2 regions of the Arcicella sp. GW822-FHT02H01 genome follow, and region 2 is predicted to be linked to the other one. Evidence: riboswitches for the same ligand, from Rfam matches in the RefSeq annotation. Region 2 holds a riboswitch; the other holds the start of a gene.

Region 1 (11,771 bases), 2.4 Mb from region 2:
CGAATAGCGGCTGATTATACTGTTTTGTTTATTTATGACCCTGAATGTAGCCATTGTCGCGAGTCTGCTCCGAAATTGAAAAAAGCCTATCAAACTTTAAAAACTAAAAATGTAAAAGTAATAGCGGCTTCAATCGACAGAACACCTTCGAAATGGAAAGGATTTATCAAAGAATTTAAGCTAGAAGAAATTATTAATGGCATCGATATTCATAAAAATGCTCAAACAGGAAAAGAAGAATATTATACTGATTTTAAAAATAATTTTGATGTATACGCTACGCCAGTAATTTATGTATTGGATAAAGACAAAAAGATTATTGCCAAACGCTTACCTGTAGAACAAGTAGAAGATTTTATTGATTTTACCAGAAAACAAAAGGCATCTAAAAATATCAGATAAACAAACATGAGTTATCCCGAATTTTAAAATCACAAGAAAGCGGTCAAAATTAGTTTTTTGACCGCTTTCTTGATTTATGGATATAGATTATAGTTCCGTTAGGAACACTATATCGGCGGCCGTCGTTGCGGTAGAAGAAGCATCGTATTAACTCCTCCAAGCCCCATCGGGGCAAAATATTTCGCCCCAATGGGGCTTGGAGGAGAATTTTGTTTTACATTTTACCGCAAATGCGGCTATCGATATATCGCCTCTATGAGGCTATTTTGTTAAACTCCCTATTTTAAGAAAAATTCGGGATGACTCATGTTTATTACTTACACCAAAATTTCATGATGTCGTTCTTTTTCCCAATCTTTTAAATAATCAATTAATTCACTGAATTCCAAACTTACTCCATTACTAATATAGGCTTCATAATTGCCTACTGCTAATGCAATGGTTTGTTCTGGTAATAAATCAAGCATTAACCCTAGACAAGCTCCTGCATTAAAATTATCTCTACCACCAGTGGAGATACGCTTTTGAAAAAAACTTTTACCTCTCACTTCGTAAACATGATTTTTATAAACCATCAATGCCTCTTCGGGAGTATGAACAAAAATCTGTTGAATATGATAAGTACTAATAATATTCTTTAAAATATCAGGTAATTCTGCGTCAGGATTATCTTTTTTCAAACCATAAATATATTTGGCTTCGCTTTCGTTAATGCCTAAACTTACTTTGCCATATTGCGCATAACTTCCAATTACATCAAGAATTTCAAGGATTTCTTCTTTTGTTCGTTTGCTAATATCTGAAAGATCAAAGAAGAAATTTTTATGACGCATACCGAATGCATCTTCTTCTTCTTGAATTTTGTTTCTAGAAAAGTACTTTGGTGATTGTCTAGTGGCCTCTGGTGACAAATTCACAACGATGTCCTCTAGAAACCCTTTCCAAATATCAGTACAATATTTGATATTCGCCCAGTTGACAAAAGCTAATAATGAGCTTTCGTAAATCCACCTGCTTAGGTTCTCTACACCTGCCACTGCTGCAACATACGACCACGTGAGTTGTTCATAAGTACTTTCTTCTGAAAAAATTAATTTACCATCATTAAATTCCAAGATAGTAGTTTTGGCAGGAGAAGCGATAGAAACTAATTCACAATTGGGATGCATTTCTTCAAATACATTGTTAATATCTGGATAGCCCATTGTAGCAATACAAATATTCTTGGCGCCCAATGCCCCTAATGAATTGGCAAGAATAGGAGCATTACCATTCATTCTCATTTCTAATTGCCTAAGATTTACTTTGGTATCTTTCCCCGAAAGAGAAGCCAATTGCGCTGCTACATCACTAATTGTTTCAAAATAATGGGTTTGATTGTCTTCTTTGTTATTCACAATTTTTTGAATAGAATCAATGTAAGCATCGAAGCCTACGATGGCTTTCAATGGTTTTCCAATAGATCGATGTTTTTCTAGGGCTTTAATCAAGCTTGGTAATGTTCTTTTCAAGGTAAAATATTGGGGCGTTTATGAAGTTTAACAAAGATTTTAATAAAAGGTATTAAAGTAAAATTATATAATTTTAAGAAATAATTGTTTAATAAAGGAGTATTTATTCTATTTTCTATTGCCAAGTACCAAACTTCCCTTGTTGGTAATCTGTATAGGCTTGATAGATTTCCTCTTCGGTATTCATGACAAATGGACCTTGGGCAACCATCGGTTCATTAAAAGGAACGGCATGACCAAGTAATAATACTGAATCGGTGTCAGCTACGATTTGAACACCTGTCTCATCATTCATGAATTCTACCAATTGTCTCGCTTTAATTGGTTGTCCATTTACTGTAAGCGCACCTTTTATTAAGTAAAAGAATATGTTTCTTTCTTTGGCAATATTGATAGTTAATTCAGCAGATACTTTGAAAGTAATAGTGCTTAAAAAAACATCTGTTTTTGATTCAAAAGCACCTTTATTTTCTCCCCATTTACCCGAAATTAATTTTACGATTACTTTGTCATCATCCAACCGTATTGTCGGAATTTCGTCTTCTTGCAAGCCTAAATAGAAAGGGCTAGTCATTTTTAATTTAGCGGGTAAGTTTAACCATAACTGCAAAATTTCTAAATCGCCACCTTGTTTCTTGAATGCCTCTGAGGATACTTCTGCGTGAATTAAGCCACTACCAGCCGTCATCCATTGTACGCCTCCGCTATTGATGATACTTTCATGACCACTTGAATCTTTGTGCATTATATCCCCAGCGAGGATAAATGTTACTGTCTCCATCCCTCTGTGTGGATGTGGACCAAACGGTAAACCTCTGTTATTAGCAGGATACTGTTGAAACCCATGATGATTCAAGAAAATAAATGGGTCTACTTGTGCTAAAGTGCTAGTAGGCAAAGGCGAGTAAGTAATTAAATCGGCAATAGGACGATATGCTGCTTGATGAATTTTTTTAATGCTTCTCATGGAAAATCTTTTTTGGTATTGGGGAAATTAATGCTTAGAAAATAGCTTCACTTTTCAATTAACGTGATATTAATTAAAAGAGTTATGCTTTTTTTAATAAAATTAAGACAGGAAGGAAATGATAAGAAGAGAAGTGTTAAAACTTGTTAATAGATTTTAGCTGCTCAGTTCCCTTGTTGGCATTTTAATACAAAGGAACTGAGGGTGTTAGACGAATGTCCTAGTCCCAGAATAGTTTTCTCTGAACTCTTTGGGTGTACATCCATGTTTTTTCTTGAAAATTCTATTAAAATAAGAAAGATTATTGTAGCCACATTTAAAGGAAACTTCTGCAATAGACTGTCGGGTATCGATAAGCAAGCGTGAAGCGTGTCCTAACCGAATATCATTTAAGCTATCAATAAAGGTTTTACCAGTTCGCTTTTTAATGAATCTGCTAAAGCTCACAACCGTCATGTTGACAATCTTAGCAATATCTTCCAATGAAATTTCTTTGTCATAATTATTCCTCATATAAACAAAAGCTTTTTCAATTCTACGACTATCATAAGTGGCATTTTCATTGGCAAAAGTCAGGGTCGTTAGCGTTTTCATGTTTCTGGAAACTGACAAGTCGTGTAGGATAGACATCAATTCCATGACTGAACAAAAACCATTGGTTTGAGCAAGACCTATCAGACGAGGTTTAATTGCTTGTATCGTTTCCTGAGAAAAAGAAATGCCTCTTGCTGAACGTTCTAGCATAGAACGTATAAAGCTCATTTGATTCCTTTTTAAGAATTTTTCATCAAATAAATCTCGGTGAAATTGAATGGTAATTTCATTAATATTTTCAGAAATAGATTCATGTGAAAACCAGCCATGGGGTACGTTGGAACCCACCAAAACTAATTCATAACTTGAAATTATTTCGATATTATCGCCAACTACTCTTTTTGCACCATCTGCATTTTCGATAAAGTTTAGCTCAAATTCTTCATGGTAATGTAAAGGGAAGTCAAACTTACTTTTTGTTCTGGCAAAAACCATAAAACAGTCATTAGAAGTAAGCGGGGTGATTTCACGATAAATTTTAGACATTTGGATAATATGGGTTGAAAAATCAATAGCTTTTGCAATTAAAGTATTATAAGCATAGATGATGGTTATCCTGTAAATTTGCAATTTTTTGCGGAAAATGCAACAAATTTTGCGGAAATGTAGAATAATTAAGGGTTTTCCCTTTGTTTTTAGGAAAATATGAGGGTTATGCAAAACCTAGAAAGTGGAATTTGTATTATAAAAATTGTCCTCCTTAAATAAGTCATGCTTTAGATAGATTTGAAAAAAAACAAAATAAAATTTTACAAATTCAATTTTTATACTTTACATTTGTCTCAAACTTTAGGGGTGCCTTAAATATAACGGGCTGAGATTATACCCTCAAAACCTGAACGGCGTAATTGCTGCGTAGGAAAAAGTAAGGCAGAATTTTCTTTTCAGATTCGGTGTACAGATTCAAGCATCGTTTTCAAAATTTCACTGCTTTTCTTGGTTAGCTTAAAAAACGATAGATTGATTTTTTCATTCTGATTTTTTGATGGGTTATAATTTTTTGTGGATGATTAGGTGTACAACTAACGCTATAAAGATTTACTCCCGAAGCTCACTCATACACGCTTTAATTTCTCCTTGGTTTTCGCTAAAGTCCATTTGTTTTTATTTTAAATAAATACATGGAATGACTGTCTTTATTAACGACCAAATCTTTGAATTTCCTGAAAACCCTCCTTTAATCGAGGTGCTCAATCAGCAAGGCATTATCGAAATGCGGGGCTTGGCTATTGCTATTAACGAAGAAGTAATTCCTCGTGATAAATGGGGAAGCATCAAACTTAAAAGTAATGACCAATTGATGCTGATTCGGGCTACTCAAGGCGGTTGAAAATTTGGCGTTGTATTTCAAAAGCTTATGAAAAACATGAAGAAAATAGAAAAAACTCCTCATGCTGAAACAATCAGCAGAGCGCCCTTTCCAGCTTCCAAAAAAGTATATGTACAAGGGGAAATTCATGATATTAAAGTAGCAATGCGTGAAATTAGCTTGTCGGATACCCTCGTAAATGGCAAAGTAATTTCTGCCAATGCACCCGTAACGGTATATGATACTAGTGGGCCATTTACAGACCCTAACGTTGACATTGATGTAAGAAAAGGCTTGCCAAGACTGAGACAATCATGGATTTTAGAGCGGGGAGATGTAGAGGAACTCCCTTCCATTACCTCAAACTATGGATTAGAACGTTTAGCCAATTCTGCCCTTGATGCATTGCGGTTTGAATACCTTAAAAAGCCATTGAGAGCAAAAACTGGACAAAACGTATCTCAATTGCATTATGCCAAAAAAGGCATTATCACGCCAGAAATGGAATATATTGCCATTCGTGAGAATCAGAAAATACAGGAACTTAACACGATTGGGCATCAGCACGAAGGACATAGTTTTGGAGCAAATACTCAAAAAGGATTGATTACTCCTGAGTTTGTGCGTTCAGAAGTAGCCATGGGTAGGGCTGTGATTCCTAATAACATCAACCACCCAGAAAGCGAGCCAATGATTCTTGGGCGTAATTTCTTAGTGAAAATAAATGCGAATATTGGTAATTCTGCTGTATCATCGAATATCGAAGAAGAGGTAGAAAAAACCGTTTGGGCTTGTCGCTGGGGTGCTGATACCATCATGGATTTATCTACAGGTAAAAACATTCATGAAACCCGTGAGTGGATTATTAGAAACTCACCTGTTCCAATTGGAACTGTACCCATTTACCAAGCCCTTGAAAAGGTAGGGGGAAAGGCAGAAGATTTGACTTGGGAAATTTTTAAGGATACCCTCATAGAACAAGCTGAACAAGGCGTTGACTATTTTACGATTCATGCTGGCGTATTGTTGAGGTATGTTCCGATGACGGCGAAAAGAGTAACAGGCATTGTATCGCGTGGAGGGAGTATCATGGCAAAATGGTGTTTAGCACATCATAAAGAAAACTTTCTTTATACGCATTTTGAAGAGATTTGTGAAATCATGAAGGCTTATGATGTAGCGTTTTCTTTAGGTGATGGTCTTCGTCCGGGAAGTATTGCTGATGCTAACGATGTCGCACAATTTGCAGAATTGGAGACACTGGGAGAATTAACCAAAATTGCTTGGAAACACGATGTCCAAACGATTATTGAAGGCCCCGGTCACGTGCCGATGCACTTGATTAAAGAAAATATGGACAAGCAATTGAAAGAATGTCATGAAGCACCTTTCTATACGCTTGGGCCATTAACCACAGATATTGCACCTGCTTACGACCATATTACTTCTGGCATCGGAGCGGCTATGATTGGCTGGTTTGGTTGTGCTATGTTGTGTTATGTAACACCCAAAGAGCATTTAGGCTTACCCAATAAAGAAGATGTGAAAGTAGGGGTGATTACGTATAAGATTGCTGCCCATGCTGCCGACCTTGCCAAAGGGCATTATGGGGCACAAATAAGGGATAATGCTTTGAGCAAAGCACGCTTTGAATTCCGTTGGGAAGACCAATTCAACTTATCCCTTGACCCAGATACGGCTCGTGAGTATCATGATGAAACGCTACCAGCAGAAGGAGCTAAAATTGCCCATTTCTGTTCGATGTGTGGTCCTAACTTCTGTTCGATGAAAATTACCCAAGAAGTACGTGATTATGCTGATAATATGGGCGTTGAAGAACAAGAGGCTTTGGCAAAAGGTATGCAAGAAAGAGCGAAAATCTTTGTAGAACAAGGAGCAGAGGTGTACATATAATTAAGTGATTAGTAATTGGTGATTAGTAATTAGTTTTTGAAAATGTAAAAAAATAGTGTTTATTGTAGGAATTTATAGCTCTATTTACTAGTCACTAATTACTAATTACCAATCACTCCAAAAAATGCAAAAAGTAATTCTTTCCAACCCCACTGATTTTGACGGTGAAATATCCATTATCGAACAATTGTTGATGGATGAGTCATTGATTTTTCACCTTAGAAAACCAGAAAAGTCTTTGAAGGAATATGAAGATTTTTTGAGACGCATTCAACCGAAATTTTATCGTAAGATTGTATTGCATTCGCATTATGAGTTAATTAATAAATATAATGTGAAGGGAGTGCATTTTACAGAAACATTCAGACAAAGCATAGATGATGCAACTTTGTTCAACTCAGTAAAAATGTTACGCAAGCATAGACTATCTGTAAGCTGTTCATTGCATACATTGAATGCCATCGAAAATTTGAGTTTCAAGGCTGATTACGTTTTTTTAAGTCCGATTCTCAAAAGTATTTCTAAGACTGATTATGTAGGTGTTTTTACCATGGACGAATTACAGTTTTACTTTCATGTTCGGAAAAGTAACACGCCTGTATATGCATTGGGAGGTATTAGAGAAGAAAATAGGGAGTTTTTAGAAAGGATTGGATTTCAGGGATATGTATTGATGGGGTCGGTGTGGGAGAAATATTTTCAAGCAGAAAATTAAATGAATAATAGACCTTTTGTGCTGAGTATCGCAGGACTTGATCCAAGTGCTGGGGCAGGTATTTTGGCTGATATTAAAACATTTGAACAACATCAAGTGTACGGATTAGGCATTTGCGCTGCTATTACTTTTCAACATGATAATCATTTTGAAGGCGTTAGTTGGCTTGATAATCAGCAAATTGTTCATCAAGGAAAATTACTTTTTGATAAATATCCTATCGATTTTGTTAAGATTGGCTTAGTACAAAGTTTGAAAGATTTAGATGAAATTATTGATACTTTGTTATTGTGGAATCCAGCCATAAAAATTGTTTGGGATCCTATCTTGAAAGCCAGTGCAGGGTTTAATTTTCATGAAGATATCAATCAAATACTATTAGAAAAAATTCTTAAAAAGATTTATCTCATCACTCCCAACTTGCCAGAGCTTCAAAAATTGGTAGCAGGGGAGTCTTCAGTTGAGCAAAAAGCCTTTAGACTGAGCAAGTTTTGTAATGTTTATTTAAAAGGAGGGCACTCTGACAATGAAATCTGTAAGGATATCCTGTTTACAGGAACCAAAACATTTTCTTTTATTGCTGAAAGGATTCCTAATGGTGAAAAACACGGTTCTGGCTGTGTGCTTTCTTCGGCAATTACTGCTAATCTTTCAAAAGCATTAAGCCTTGAAGAAGCATGTGAAAATGCCAAACATTATATGAATCAATTTTTAAAAAGTAACCCAAGTTTATTGGGTTATCATTTTCAATCATGACGATTTCTAAATTACATTATATAACCCAAGATTTACCTCATGTTTCGCATTGGGAACAAGCTCGTTTAGCTTGTGAGGGCAGTGCCGATTGGGTGCAACTTAGGGTAAAAAATCAAGATTTTGAGGCTTGGAAGCAGACGGCTTTACAAACTCAGGAGGTGTGTAAAGCTTTTGGTGCTACTTTGATTATCAACGACAACGTTCAAATAGCGAAAGAAATACAAGCTGATGGTGTGCATTTAGGCAAAACAGATGCTTCACCGATAGTAGCCAGAGAAATTTTAGGAGAGGACTTTATCATTGGAGGAACAGCCAATACTTTTGAAGACCTCGCTTTTTTGCATCAGGCGAAGGTGAATTATATTGGCTTAGGTCCCTTTAGATTTACTAAAACTAAAAAGAACCTAAGTCCGATTTTGGGTTTAGAAAAATATCAAAGTCTTTTGGCATCATGCAAAGCCTCGGGACTTCATTTACCCATTGTGGGAATTGGTGGTGTACTACTGGCAGATGTGGAAGAGATTCTTTTAGCAGGCTTGCATGGCATTGCGGTTTCTTCTGTGATTAATTTGGCTGATAATCCATCAGCAGTAACAAACAATTTTATGAAGGTTTTAACAGCACAGCTATATGTTAACAATTGCGAATAAAGAATTTTCGTCCCGACTTTTTACAGGTACTGGGAAATTCTCATCACTGACTTTGATGGAAGAAAGTCTATTAGAATCTGGTTCAGAATTAGTAACGGTTGCTTTGAAAAGAGTGCATTTAGCGAAGCAATCAGATGATATTTTGGGCTATTTACATAATCCACAGTTTAATTTATTACCCAATACTTCTGGCGTTAGAAATGCTAAAGAGGCTGTTTTTGTAGCACAATTAGCTAGAGAAGCCCTAGAAACCAATTGGTTAAAACTAGAGATACATCCCGACCCTAAATACCTTTTACCCGATGCTATTGAAACCTTGAAAGCGGCGGAAGAATTGGTGAAGCTCGGATTTGTAGTGTTGCCCTACATTCACGCAGACCCTGTGTTATGCAAGCGTTTGGAGGAAGTAGGTGTAGCGGCAGTGATGCCTTTAGGCTCTCCGATTGGCACTAACAAGGGTTTGAAAACGATTGATTTTTTGGAAATTATTATTGAGCAAAGTAACGTGCCAGTAGTCGTAGATGCTGGTATTGGTTCGCCGTCGGATGCGGCAAAAGCAATGGAGATTGGGGCTGATGCAGTATTGGTGAACACGGCAATTGCGGTTTCGGAAAACCCTGTAATGATGGCAAGGGCTTTTAAAATGGCAGTGGAAGCGGGAAGAATGGCATACGAAGCCAGACTCGCCCCTAAAACAAATAATGCAGTAGCCAGTAGTCCTTTAACTGGGTTTCTTCAAATTAGTTAGTGAATGAGTAAGTTAGTGATTTGTTTTAATTGTGAATGAGTGAGTTGTGAATGAGTGATTAATTTTAAATAAAAAATAAATTAATTTTTGGGAACTCATTCAGTGTGAATCGCCTTTCCACTCACTCACTCACTCACTCACTCACTCACTCACTCACTCACTCACTCACTTACTCACTCACTCAATCAATCAATCACAATTCACTAACTCACTAACTAGATATGCATTCCTTTCAACATCTTTTTCAGCAATATCAGTGGGCTGAGGTTCAGCAGAGTATTCTTGCTAAAACGGCTGATGATGTGCGTCGAGCTTTAAATACTTCTCGCAGAACTTTAGAAGATTTCAAGGCTTTGATTTCTCCTGCTGCCATGCCTTTTTTAGAATCAATGGCTCGAGTTAGTCAGCAATTGACCCAAAAACGCTTTGGTAAAACTATCCAAATGTATGTTCCATTGTATCTTTCTAACGAATGTCAAAATATTTGTACCTACTGTGGATTTAGTTTTGATAATAAAATCAAACGTAAAACCTTGACAGACAAAGAGATTCTAGCAGAAGTGGCGGTGCTAAAAGCGATGAATTATGAACATGTGTTGTTGGTAACAGGCGAAGCAAATCAAACGGTAGGAGTGAGCTATTTGAAAAATGTCATCAAATTAATTCGACCGAATTTCTCGCATATTTCAATGGAAGTACAGCCTCTGGATGAAACAGATTATACGGAGCTAATCGCCGAAGGGCTCAATACAGTATTGGTTTATCAAGAAACTTATCATCAAGAAGACTATAAAATACATCATCCTAAAGGGAAAAAATCTAATTTTGAATACCGAATACAAACACCCGACCGTTTGGGCAAAGCGGGTATTCATAAAATGGGATTGGGGGTATTAATAGGATTAGAAGATTGGCGTACAGATTCTTTCTTTACGGCATTACACCTTGATTACCTTGAAAAACAATATTGGCAAACGAAATATTCTATTTCTTTCCCACGGTTACGACCTTTTTCGGGTGGACTTGAACCAAAAGTCGTGATGTCTGATGCTGAGTTGGTGCAATTAATTTGTGCCTATAGAATTTTTAAAGAAGAAGTAGAACTTTCAATTTCGACACGAGAGAACGAAATTTTTAGAAATAACATTATTAAATTGGGTATCACTGCGATGAGTGCTGGGTCAAAGACTAATCCAGGGGGATACGTTGTTGAACCAGAGTCGTTAGAGCAATTTGAAATTAGTGATGAAAGGAGCCCAGCTGTAATTGCTAAAATGATTGAGCAACAAGGATATGAGCCTGTTTGGAAAGATTGGGATACTGCTTTACATTTAGTGAATGAGTGATTTGTGATTGAGTGATTAATTTTAAATAAAAAATAAATGATTTTTGGGGAACTCATTTAATGTAAATCGTACTTCCAATCACTCAATCACTCAATCACTCAATCACTCAATCACTCAATCACTCAATCACTCAATCACTCAATATTTAAATAAAAACATGGATTTTCAGCGTTATAATCGTCAGATAATTTTACCAGAAATTGGGTTAGCAGGACAGCAACAACTCAATGATGCCAAAGTATTGGTCATTGGGGCTGGAGGCTTGGGGTGCCCAATTTTACAATATTTAGTGGCAGCAGGGGTAGGAAATATTGGAATTGTTGATGCTGACGTGGTTTCAATGTCTAATCTTCAAAGGCAAATATTGTATACTACTGCCGATATCGACAAAAAGAAAGTAGAAGTAGCCAAAGAACGTTTAATGGCGATTAATCCCAACGTTAATATTCAAATTTTTCCAGTTAACCTCAGTGCAAACAATGCCCTTGAACTCTTTGAGAAGTATGATATTATGGTAGATGGGTCAGATAATTTTGCCACACGCTATTTAGTCAATGATGCTGCTGTGATATTGAATAAACCATTTGTATCTGGCTCAATCTTTAAGTTTGAAGGTCAAGTATCTGTGTTCAATTTTCAAGATGGGCCTACCTATCGTTGTTTATATGCTGAACCACCCACCGCTGGAAGTGTACCTAATTGTGCTGAAATAGGCGTAATAGGCACATTAGCAGGCATTATCGGAACGATACAAGCAACTGAAGTGATTAAAATGATTACAGGGGCAGGGGAGGTATTGTCGGGTAAATTATTAATGTTTGATATGCTTACGATGCGTTCTCAAATCATTAAATTCAAG
Region 2 (11,771 bases):
CCTTTGGCTTAATTGTAGCAGGACAAATGACTGTTTCGCTTTTATTAGACCATTTTGGTTGGCTAGATGCCCCCGTCAGAGAAATATCATTGGGCAGGATTATCGGTGCATTTTTCTTGATAATTGGCGTAATCTTAATTCGTAAATTTTAGCGGTGTATTTAAATTTATAGACAAATAAATAGGCTATTTTTTAATACAAATATGTACTAAAAAATAGCCTATGAATGAGATTTTGACCGAATGCTTAGAATTTCAGACTTACACCAGCCATTACATTAGTACCAGCTTGTGGATAATAGAAGTTTTCAGTATAAGATACTCCTTCAGCAATATAGCTATACGTATAACCATTAGATTCATAAAGGGTATTGAAAAGATTGTTTACCAAGAAACTAAAACTTACTTCTCTTAATGTCTTTCCTTTGATAGTATAAATAGCACGAATATCATTGGTGAAATAGGCATTCAATTTACGGTTTTCGTTAGAGGTATTATCCAAATATTGTTTTCCTACATATTTAGACAATAAGCCTAATTCTAAACCCTTCACAGGGGTATATAATATTTGCGAACCTACGATTACATTAGGTGAAAAAGCAATATTTGTTTTACTCAAAGTAGGTAAAAGCGTTTCTGATTCTGTATCGTAATTATAGATTGACTCTGTAAAGTTTTTGATTTTGTTTTCTGAGAAAGTCGCATTGGCATTGATTTTCAACGAACTATTGAATTGTACGCCTCCTTCTATTTCTATCCCTAAACGATAGCTTTCTGGTACATTCACACGAATTGCACTACCAACATCATTCAGTTTACCTGTCAATACCAATTGGTTATTATAGTTCATAAAGTAACCGTTCACTGCAAAAGCCGTTTTTCCTCTCTGAGTTTTATAACCCAACTCAAAATCATTCAGTTTTTCTGATTTAGGCGTTTTGCCTACGTTATCCACAAAGTCTGAGCGACTAGGTTCTTTGTTGCCAACACTATAAGAAGCATACGCAGAAGTGCTTGGTGATACTTGGTAACTTAAACCAACTTTAGGATTAAAGAATTGATAATCTACTTTCTGCCCAATATTCAACAGGTTGTCATCTGTTCCTTTAATCTCATAATTGATTGTTCTGAGTTGTAAATCAGCAAAAGCGTTTAATTTCTCGGTGAACTGATAGAATGCTTTTGCATATACGTTGAAATCTACTTTTTTAGAATTTCCATCATAATAGCGGTCGCCTATTTTTGAAGTAGAAGCATATTGAGCCCAGATAATTTCGCCATAATTTCTACCATCATATTCGTTCAATGCACCTCCAAAATTGGCCGTTAGCTTTTTACTTCCTTGATAATCAAAAGAGAATGTAGTACCATAAAAATCATTATCCAACCATTTACGACGCACCAAATCTGTCTTAGTAATAGTTGTTGCACCGAATACTACATTAGGCAAACCATATTTTGAAAGCTTATCTTGCTCTTTGAATTGCTCATAATATCCACGTCCATACGTATAATGGAAATTCAAGTTGAAAGTCCAAGCATTTGATAAACTATGAGAAGAAAGCAATTGATAATGGTCTTGCTGATAGTTATCCGTTTGGTTAGGATACGTATACAAATTGAAAGTACGATTGGTTGCTAGAGTAGCTTCAGGAACACCTTCCCAAGCTTGATAAGTTTTTTCTTTGCCAGAAAATACATTCAAACGAACAAAAGATTTTTTGCCAAAATAAGCACCAGAAAGGTAAAACGACTTTAAGTCAGAAGAAGCACGGTCGATGTAGCCATCTGAAGTTACTTTTGATAGACGAGCATCAAAGGTGAATTTATCATTCACTAAACCCGAACCTACCAAAAGAGTATTTTTTAAAGTATTGAATGAGCCATAAGCAGAGTTGATTTCGGCATAAGCCTGTTTTCTGAATTCGTTAGTAGAAACATTAATCGAAGCCCCAAAAGCACCAGCCCCATTGGTGGAAGTACCTACACCACGTTGAATCTGGATAGAACTAACCGAGCTAGCCAAGTCAGGGGTATTAACCCAAAAAGTACCTTGCGATTCAGCATCATTCAACGGAATACCATTGATGGTTACATTGATTCTGGTAGCATCAGTCCCTCTAATTCTTACGCCTGTATAACCCACACCTGCACCAGCATCTGAGGTAGAAACCAACGAAGGCGTAAAGTTTAGTAACTGAGGAATGTCTTGTCCAAGATTCTGTTTCTGAATATCTTCTTTAGAAACATCCGTGAATGCGATAGCAGATTTGGCATTAGCACGGGTAGCACTTACGACTACTTCATCTGCCACAAAAGTAGATTTATGTAAGACAAAATCGAAAGAAGCATCTTTTTGTAAATCAATTACTTGTACATTTTTCTCGTAACCAACAAAACTAATTCTCAACGTATAAGTACCTTTTTTTACATTTTTGAGGAGGTATAATCCCTGCACATTGCTTTGTGTACCTCTTACGGCATTTACTAACGTAATATTGGCACCAGCCAAAGGTTTGTTGCCATCAGCATCAACAATTTTACCAGAAATAGTGTACTGAGCATACGATTGAATAGAGAGGAAAAATACTAAAGCAATCAATGTTAAATAGCTTATAATATTATTTTTCTGATTTACCGATAGGCGAATCATGGCAACTAACTGATTGAGAACACCTGTTTGAACAAACAGATTTCTTGAAGTAATCGTTAAGTTTTTCATCTTTGAAAAGATTAACAACAGGCAAAGGAGTCAAATCCCGTTAGATTTAACAATGTGAAACCCTATGTAATTGATTGATTTTAAATCTGTTCACGTAACCTAAACGCAAAACCAAATTTACAAAATCCCTTCGACGGAATTACCCGCATCAGGTTCAGTGGGTATAATCTCAGCCCGTTATATTAAGGCACCCCTTTTTGTGATTGTGGAACAAAGGTATAACGAAAATTGATAAATTGTACTTTTGGAGGATATATAATTTTTTGAAGGACTTTAAGACTTTAGGATTTTTAGATATAAGACACAAGAGTCAAGACTTTTGTTTGTGGAGCTTTGGGATTTTGAGGCTTGAGGGCATAGGTTGCTCACCCTCAAGCTTTAAAAATGGAAAATATTCACATACAAATTTAAAAATCACTCATTCACAATTCACTCAATCACAACTAATCATCTTGGTACTTCGATTTTTTGAAGAATTTGAGCAATTATGTCTTCTGGTGTTGAGCCTTCCATCTCTTTTTCTGGAGTGAGAATAATTCTGTGACGAAGTACCGCAGGGGTAAGCTCCTGCACATCTTCTGGCGTTACAAAGTCTCTACCTCTGATAGCTGCCAAGGCTTTTGAAGCATTTAATAAGGCCACAGATGCCCGTGGTGAAGCGCCCAAATAGATGAATTTCGAATTGCGGGTTTCATGAATAATCTTGGCGATGTATTCTAAAATTTTAATATCAACAATGGATTGTCGTACTTTTTCGCGTAAAGCTGTTAATTGAGCAGGCGTCAAAATGCTATCAATTAGCTCAACAGGATTGCTGGATGCCGCACTGGAACGAGTATGATTACCTTGGAGAATCTGTATTTCTTCTTGATAAGAGGGATAATTGATGATGATTTTAAAGAGAAAACGGTCTAATTGTGCCTCAGGTAAACGATAAGTTCCTTCTTGCTCAATAGGGTTTTGGGTAGCCATCACTAAGAACGGAAAAGACATCGGATAAGTAGTACCCGAGTTCGTAATTTGTCGTTCTTCCATTACCTCAAACAAAGCCGCCTGAGTTTTAGCAGGGGAGCGATTTATTTCATCAATCAAGATAATATTTGAAAAAATAGGACCTTTTTTGAAATCAAATTCAGCTGTTTTAGGATTAAAAATAGCTGTTCCTAATACATCCGAAGGCATCATATCAGGCGTAAATTGAATACGACTAAAATCTGTAGAGATGGTTTTTGCCAACAATTTAGCAGTAAGTGTTTTCGCTACACCAGGAACGCCCTCTAACAAAACATGACCATCAGCAAAGATGGCAGTCAACAATAAATCAATAGTATTTTGCTGACCGATGATAATTTTCCCGATTTCTGCTCTGATATTGGCTACTGCTTCTTGTAAATCGCTAAGGTCTATTCTTGATTCAAATTCCATATATAGTTGTGATTGAGTGAATTAGTGAGTTAGTGATTAATTTTTAATTAGTGAATTGTGAATGAGTGAGTTATGATTTATTGAATTTATTATTAAGTGAGTTTTCATGGTTTGATTATTCGATTAATGAGTTATCATTTCTTTTAACTCACTAACTCACAATTCACAACCAAAATCAATCACTAAATCACAATTCACTAACTCACAACTATCTTACGTGTTCTTATAAAATGCTTCAATGTGTTTATTAAAGTCAACCAAATCTTTTTCTTGTACGTGTTCGCTACTTTGTATAGTTGCTACATAATCGAAAAGGTCGTTAATTTCGGCAATGGGTAAATTAGTCTTACGACTTAAATCGTCTTTAAACTCCTGATCTAAAATTGTAGTTTTTAAATGAAATTTATGTCTGATATAGGCCAATAAATAAGCTATTTTCTTATCTGAAATTGCCTTATGGTCTTTTTGATTATAATACAAAGCACCAATAGTTTCTACAAAACTCAACGAAGTATTTTTAGGTATTTCGATGATAGGAATAATTCGTTGACGGCGTTTACCTTCAAAAATCAAATAAATTAATAACGAAACCAATGTAATATAATAAGCCCATTTTAGTGCAGGCTGACTAGCAATAAATTTGAATGGAGAAGCATCAATATCGTCTTCACCTTTAGCATATTTTGATTTTAAAATACTTCTATTGTTTTTGCCAAAACCTATAATGTTTACATATTCATCCCAGTAAACTTGTTGTTCGGGTAAATAGGATAGCGCCTTAAAGGCATAATCAGCATTATTGGCTTTTAAAAGATAAAAATTAGAAAAAGCTTTAGGCACAGTGCTCAAATAAAATGAGCCTTTCCCAAAAGGAATTTTAATGAAATTAGCCTCACCAGTGTGATTTTTTCCTAAGATAATAGCATTGGTAGTGACAAGTTTTGTTAAACTATCTTTCTTGTACTTCAACTCAAAATAGGCACTTACAGATTGATAATGATAACGAAAGGCTTTGGGAGCTTTAAGCTGAGGATTTACTAAATTAATAGTAACAGAATCTTTGGTAAATGTTTGGTTATAAGTAGTTTCAAAATGTAGCGTATCGTTTAATCCATAAAAATCCTCCGCAGCAATAAAGGCATTATTCCCTTGATGAACATAGTCTAACAGTTTTTTACGATTGATAGAATCTACCCTAAAATACTGATACACATAAATATAATTGCTCTTTGTGTTTTTTATAGTAGTAACTCCCTTTGCATAAATAGGTACTCTACCATCAGAAATCTTTTGATTCCTGAATACTTCTGGTAGTAATTTATACAATAACTCGCAACCATAAGGAATTTTATCTTTACTCGAATAAGTCTGAGTCCAATCGATAGGTTTTGGCGTGTAGATTTCTACCAAAACGAATCCCAGTATAGTTAGAGAAAGAATTAAGAGGTAAAAACGATGTTTTTTCATACGTACTATTCTGAATCGCTACCATCGTCGGTGATGGTGGTCAGACTAATAATTTTATCGTTTTGAACCATTATTTCCAAGAAAGAATCCGTTGTGCCAAACCTTATACTGATAGTAGTTATCCAATCTTCTACAGAGTTATCCACATCTCTAAGTTTATATGATTTCGGAAAGCGTTTTTTTACTTTCGCCATATTATCACCTACTTTCAAATCAGACAGATTATCAATTTTAAACTTAGGCGTTTTTAATTCAAAACCACTTAGTGTTTCGTCCATGACAAAAAAGACATCTTTGCCATAAAAATATTCTTCAAAATGATTTGAAAGTTGTGCGTCTTGGGTTTCTTCTTTTTTTACTGAATCTGGCGAGCCCAATTTATCTAAAATTACGCCATAATTAGCCCCTAATTTAATACCCCCTACACTCATTGTATAGTAATCTAGGGTGTCATAATCGTCTTCGTTATCATACATTTTTGAAGTGTGTGATAGAGGCTTGAATGACGACAAAGCCATTAATGCCAAAACGGACAAGAGCGTAATTGAACTGAAATATTTCATGTTTTTATGAACGATTTAGATACTTAACTGTATTAAATAATTTGATTACTAAAGTTTAAAAAATCCTCTCGAATTTCAACAAAATGTTCTTCATCAATCGGGAAATCTCCATACCAAGTGTACTCAAATTGACGTGTTACCTGATTGAAGCTAGCTTTTAATTTTGATGATTGTAATTCATAAACGTAAGATTGATTAGTTTTATTGATTTGCCAATGAATCAATCCTGCATCACTTAGTTCTTTCAAGGCCTTTAAATAGTATAGTCGTACGGCAAGGCGATAATTTTTCTGTGCGACCGCATCAGTAATGGCGTCGTTAAAATTTATTTGATGAATATTTTCTTCGATGGTTTCATAGGGAATATCATACTTAGATTTCTTGCTGAAAAGTCCATCAAAATTAACACCAATGAGTTTTAAAATAACAAAAACCACTACCGACGCTATAAAGAAATAGGCAAGTCCTTTCCAAAAATAAGGATTCCCCACACCAGATAAACTTCCTGAAAGCCATTCAAAGAACTGACGCAACAAACGCCTCCACCAAGTTTCTACATAGTTTACTTGCTCAGTACCATATTGGTAATCTTTTAGTTTTCTGAAAGCATTTATCTGGCTTTCTTGTGGCTTTCTGACGATTACTTTTGAAGAATCAACCACGACAGCCAGGCTATGAAAGGAAGTATACGCTGAAAGCAATATTAAATTTATACAAATGTGATAATACAATCTAATATTCTTCATCTTCATTTTCAAAAGTTTTCTTCTGACCAATGGCTGAAATCTGTGATTTTAGCGATGTGCCATCTTTACGTTCTACCAAATTAAAATATTGAAAAGCAAGTGCCACATACGTTAAAGATGAAACCAGTACTCTACCAATGGTAGCAATAATACTTGTAATAATTAAGGGAATGTTTTCCGAGGCTCCACCACCAATTTTCAATACCTTCATGATAGTAACGATGACAGAGGGAGCCGAAAATACTAAAGAAAGAAAATAATTGATAATGGCAAAAACCATTATTAAACCAAACGTCGACCACCATTTTTGCTGAATCAAATAGTTGGCTCTACCAAAAGCATCCCAAACGCTGATATCTTCAAATGCTACGATTGAAGTATTTAGAATAAAAATAATCCCTAAATAAATAATGGTAAGCAACGCCAATAAACCAGCCAGAAACATGGCTAAATTAGCAGAAATACCAGAACCTGCTCCTGAAACAATAAGGCTAATAAAAAAGCCAAATACTAATAACACACCAGCTAATGCCAGTGTTACACTTAGAATACTTGATAGAATAGTGAGGTACAAAGTTTTTACACGTGCCCAAACCATTTCTATGGTAATTGTCTTGGGTTCATCAGAATAGATGTATTCAATAATAAAAGCATATACAGTACTAGCGACCATAACGCTTGCAAAAAATAAAAAGACCAATGAAAGGAAATAGTTTGCAGAAAACAGGTAAGCTGTATTTCTACCCATTATTTCTCCGAATAGCTCTGCTGGAGAACTGTTTTTAGAACCCTGACCAACGTTTCCTACTTCTAGTGCTGCTATTTGAACAAGCCCACCAAAAATACCTCCAATCAATACTAGTGGGCCCGTAAGGTATAATAAAGACAAAAATAGTGTTTTGAAATTGGCAGTAATAAAATTAAAAGTTGCATTTATTTTATCACTAAAATCTCGTTCCTGTTCAAAGATTATTTTGGGTGTTTTTTCCATTTTTAACTCGATTTAATTGTATAGGGTAAACTACAAAATACCAGATAATAAACAAAGCAGAAGGCAAAATAATCATCAAACTTGGTATCAGCGAAAGATGTTTGCGGGTAAGAAAGCTTTCGATAAATCCTGCTATGATGAATAATGGTACTAAGCCAATAATAATTTTTAAGCCCTGTCTAGCACCTTTTTTGAAGGATGCAAGTCGGGTAAAAGTTCTGGGAAAAAGAAGGCTATTGCCCATTACTAAGCCCGCACAGCCTGCAATAACAATTGAGGAAATTTCGAGTGTACCATGAAGCCAAATAGTTAATAAAGAAGTTTCTAAAAAACCATGTTGATAACAGAAATACTGGAATACGCCCACCATAATACCATTAAAAACTAAAAAATAACCAGTACCTATCGAGAACAAAATTCCCATCACAAAAGTGATAAACGATACCTTGATATTATTGATGGTAATCATAAAAAACATCGTGATTTCATTCTCATTTCCATAAATAGCCAGAGGGTCACCTTTCTCGATATTTTCTAAAGTCATCTCAACATAGCCATCCCCCAAAATTAGCCTAGCAAAAGAATCATCATAAGCAGCCGAAACAGCCCCTAATAGTGCTGAAATAGTGAAAATAATAAAAGAAAAAAGTAATTGTCGCTGAGAATTATAAAACAAAGTAGGGAGTTCTATTTTCCAAAAGGTAATAAAGCGACTTGCCTTTTCTCGTTTATTCGCATAAATTTTACTAAAAAGATTAGATGTTAATCCATTAAGGTATTGAGTAGTTGGCGAATCTGGATAGAAAGTACGCGCATACGAAAGGTCGTCAGTCAACTCTACAAACCTTTCTGAAAGGATGTCAGGATTTACATTGAGTGAGTCTTCCTCAAATTCCTGCCATTTATCAAGGTTATGCTTTTTAAATAGGGCTTCCCGCATGGGTTTATAAATAAAATTTATTTGAAATACTTCTCTCTGCTAACTTTCGGAAAGTTACAAAACTTTCTGAATGTTGCCATACTACAAACTTTTTTGCATCAAAAACTTTTCTTATTTTAGGCAAATATATCATATACCTTAGCCCTAAAAATTTAACAATGAGTAAAATACGAATTCAAACCACTCAGAATGTTGCTTTAGATTTTATACCTGCTAGTCTCGGAGACCGCATTGTGGCTCATATCATCGACTGGCTTATCTTTATCGCTTGGGGCATTGTATGCATATTATTGTTTTCGGGTTTAAGTATGTCGTTTGATAATAATGATATTTTAGGCGTTGTGTTTATCGTTTTATTCTTATGGTTACCTCTTATGTTTTATGATTTACTTTTCGAGGTATTCATGAATGGGCAAAGCATTGGGAAAAGAGCGATGAAAATTAGGGTTATCAACCTTGATGGAACCCAACCAACCTTAGGAGCTTATTTGATGCGTTGGCTATTTAGATTAGTTGATACTGTTCTCTTTGGCTCTATCGTGGCACTTATCACCACAGCTGCAAATGGCAAAGGACAAAGAATTGGAGATATAGCAGCAGGAACTGCGGTGGTGAAATTGAAACACGCCGTTAGTTTAAAACAACTTCGTCAGGAAAGTTTTAGAGATAACTATCAGGTAATATTTCCTCAGGCTAGTCTTTTATCCGACAATGACATTACAACGTTGAGGGCAGTATTAAGAAAAGGAGAGAACAATCAGGAATTGATAGAAGAAGCTACTGAAAAAGTAAAAGAAGTAATGGCTGTAGAGTCTGACTTAGACGACTTTCAGTTTTTGAAAAAGGTACTCCAAGACCATACGTATTTGAGTACTATTGAGGACTAGCCTTTATCCATCGTTCGCTTCTGATAAAAGCGGCTTTTGCTAAAAATACTTTTCTATAACCCAAGGGACTTTGATTGGTAATTTGTTTGAACTGTTTATTAAAGTGAGAAATGTTTCCGAAGCCACTTTCAAAACATACTTCTGCCACTTGTTTTTCGGTATTGGCTAATAAATTACAAGCATGTTTGATACGATATTCAGTGACTAAATCAAGAAATGTTTTTTTAGTAATTTTCTTGAAGTACCTACAAAAAGCCGTTTCGGTCATGCTGGCTAAATGTGCGGCGGTTTCTAAATGGAGCTCTTGGGTGTAGTTTTCAATCACATAAGCATAAATTTTATTGATTCTGTCTAAATCTACCGCCGACATTTCAAATTGTTTAGGCTCGCTTTCAATCAATTTTAAATCATTAGAAATGGCTATCGTATTCAATAAATCTAACAAACCGAGCATTCTTTGAAAAGGAGGGACATTCAAAAGAAAAACCATTTCCTTCGCAATGCGGTCTCTTGTTTTTCCTGTAATCTGTATGCCTTGTTTAGCTTTTTCTAACAATATTCTGATGGGTTCTGTCTCTTGATTTTTAAAAAACATATCTCCCCATACTTCCTCCTTAAACTGGACTACGATTGCCTGAGAAGAGCCTTCTATGCCAATCCCTTCGTTTTTCCAACAATGAGGAATATTTGGACCCAATAAAATCAAATCACCTGCCTGAAAATCAGCTACATTTGTTCCTACAAAGCGTTTTCCTTCACTTTTCTCAATCAGCGTCAGTTCAAATTCTGGATGAAAATGAAAAGGAGCATCAAAATAAGAATAACTAATTTGTTTAAAAAAAATTGAGCTGTTCGATGAATCACTCAACTGTTTTAAGGAAGCCTTCATTTATTGTAATTTTATCGAATTGATTGAAAACCAAAGTTTTAAGGTAAAAATGCACATATTTTACTAAAAAACCATAAAAAATCAATCAAATTGATAAATGATTAATGCTTAGGACATCCACAGTCTTTTTTCTTGAACAAACCCCAAAGGAAACCTTTTTTACGACGGCGTTTTGTTTTAAAAGCAGCCTCTGACTTGCTTTCCGAAATACTTGTTTTTACAGCATTGCTAGTAAAGGCTTCACTCTCAACTTGTACACAAGACAGGAGAACGGTAAAAAGAATCAATTTTTTCATAAATCCTTTATGATTTAATGGAGTTTAAACTTACTATATTTCAACGAAAAAGCCATAACAATCGGTATATTGCTATGGCTTTTTACTATTTCAACCGTAAATTTAATATTGCGGTACTAAAAATAGAGGATTAAAAATCTGATATTTCAAGGATGGGATATTTACCCGCAGATTTTCGCAGATTTTAAACCGCAGATTGACGCTGATATATAGCCAAATCTAAAACGCTCATAGCTCTACTTCAATTTCCCTTTCAAATAGTTAATCGCCAGTGAATAAGCTTCTTCTGAGGCTTCTCTATCAAATTTAGGATTTGATGGATTAGCAAAAGCGTGTTCTGCATCAAAAGATTTTACTTTGATAGCTTTGCCAGCAGTAGCCATATCTTTTTCAAATTGCTCCACTACAGCTTTTGAAATCCACTGCTCTCTTCCTGCAAAAAGCCCCAGTACATCACATTGCAATGTTTTTAATTTCTCCACATTTTTTTCAGGCATGCCATAATACATTACACAGCCCACTGCTTGTTTGCCTTCGATGATAGCAGATTGTAGTGATAAGCCACCGCCAAAACACCAACCTACCGAAGCAATTTTAGCTTTTGGCCCTACATACGCCAAAGCACCTTTCATGATAGATTGTAAACGCGCAGGGTCAGCACCTGCCATCAAAGCACCAGCTTCTTTAGGGTCAGTCGCTACTTTACCATCATACATATCAATTGCAATAACGGTTACATCTTTCAAATCACCATAAAACACTTCTGACTGTTTTTTGATATAATCGTTCAAGCCCCACCATTCTTGATAGACAAATAAATACTTGTTTGAAGGTTTTACAGATTTA

What was found. A riboswitch is a leader RNA that binds a small molecule or an ion and turns the genes downstream of it on or off. The one in region 2 is predicted to bind thiamine pyrophosphate.
Region 1: another riboswitch for thiamine pyrophosphate. It lies ahead of thiS (sulfur carrier protein ThiS); the one in region 2 lies ahead of AC1RNE_RS10715 (TonB-dependent receptor).

Annotation. Positions count from the first base shown of each region.
Region 1 covers NZ_JBXANT010000001.1:108,934-120,704, forward strand. Annotated here, with positions in the region: gene AC1RNE_RS00440 (DUF4369 domain-containing protein) at 1-402, shown strand, start outside; gene AC1RNE_RS00445 (hypothetical protein) at 720-1,913, opposite strand; gene AC1RNE_RS00450 (pirin family protein) at 2,029-2,880, opposite strand; gene AC1RNE_RS00455 (AraC family transcriptional regulator) at 3,088-3,960, opposite strand; TPP riboswitch at 4,256-4,353, shown strand; gene thiS (sulfur carrier protein ThiS) at 4,601-4,804, shown strand; gene thiC (phosphomethylpyrimidine synthase ThiC) at 4,841-6,697, shown strand; gene AC1RNE_RS00470 (thiamine phosphate synthase) at 6,822-7,412, shown strand; gene AC1RNE_RS00475 (hydroxymethylpyrimidine/phosphomethylpyrimidine kinase) at 7,413-8,168, shown strand; gene AC1RNE_RS00480 (thiamine phosphate synthase) at 8,165-8,818, shown strand; gene AC1RNE_RS00485 (thiazole synthase) at 8,799-9,566, shown strand; gene thiH (2-iminoacetate synthase ThiH) at 9,788-10,912, shown strand; gene moeB (molybdopterin-synthase adenylyltransferase MoeB) at 11,070-11,771, shown strand, end outside.
Region 2 covers NZ_JBXANT010000001.1:2,485,162-2,496,932, reverse strand. Annotated here, with positions in the region: gene AC1RNE_RS10720 (DMT family transporter) at 1-152, shown strand, start outside; gene AC1RNE_RS10715 (TonB-dependent receptor) at 247-2,652, opposite strand; TPP riboswitch at 2,830-2,926, opposite strand; gene AC1RNE_RS10710 (AAA family ATPase) at 3,169-4,146, opposite strand; gene AC1RNE_RS10705 (DUF4350 domain-containing protein) at 4,360-5,613, opposite strand; gene AC1RNE_RS10700 (hypothetical protein) at 5,619-6,176, opposite strand; gene AC1RNE_RS10695 (DUF4129 domain-containing protein) at 6,209-6,838, opposite strand; gene AC1RNE_RS10690 (hypothetical protein) at 6,909-7,913, opposite strand; gene AC1RNE_RS10685 (stage II sporulation protein M) at 7,885-8,853, opposite strand; gene AC1RNE_RS10680 (RDD family protein) at 9,012-9,740, shown strand; gene AC1RNE_RS10675 (AraC family transcriptional regulator) at 9,727-10,629, opposite strand; gene AC1RNE_RS10670 (hypothetical protein) at 10,731-10,925, opposite strand; gene AC1RNE_RS10665 (dienelactone hydrolase family protein) at 11,162-11,771, opposite strand, start outside.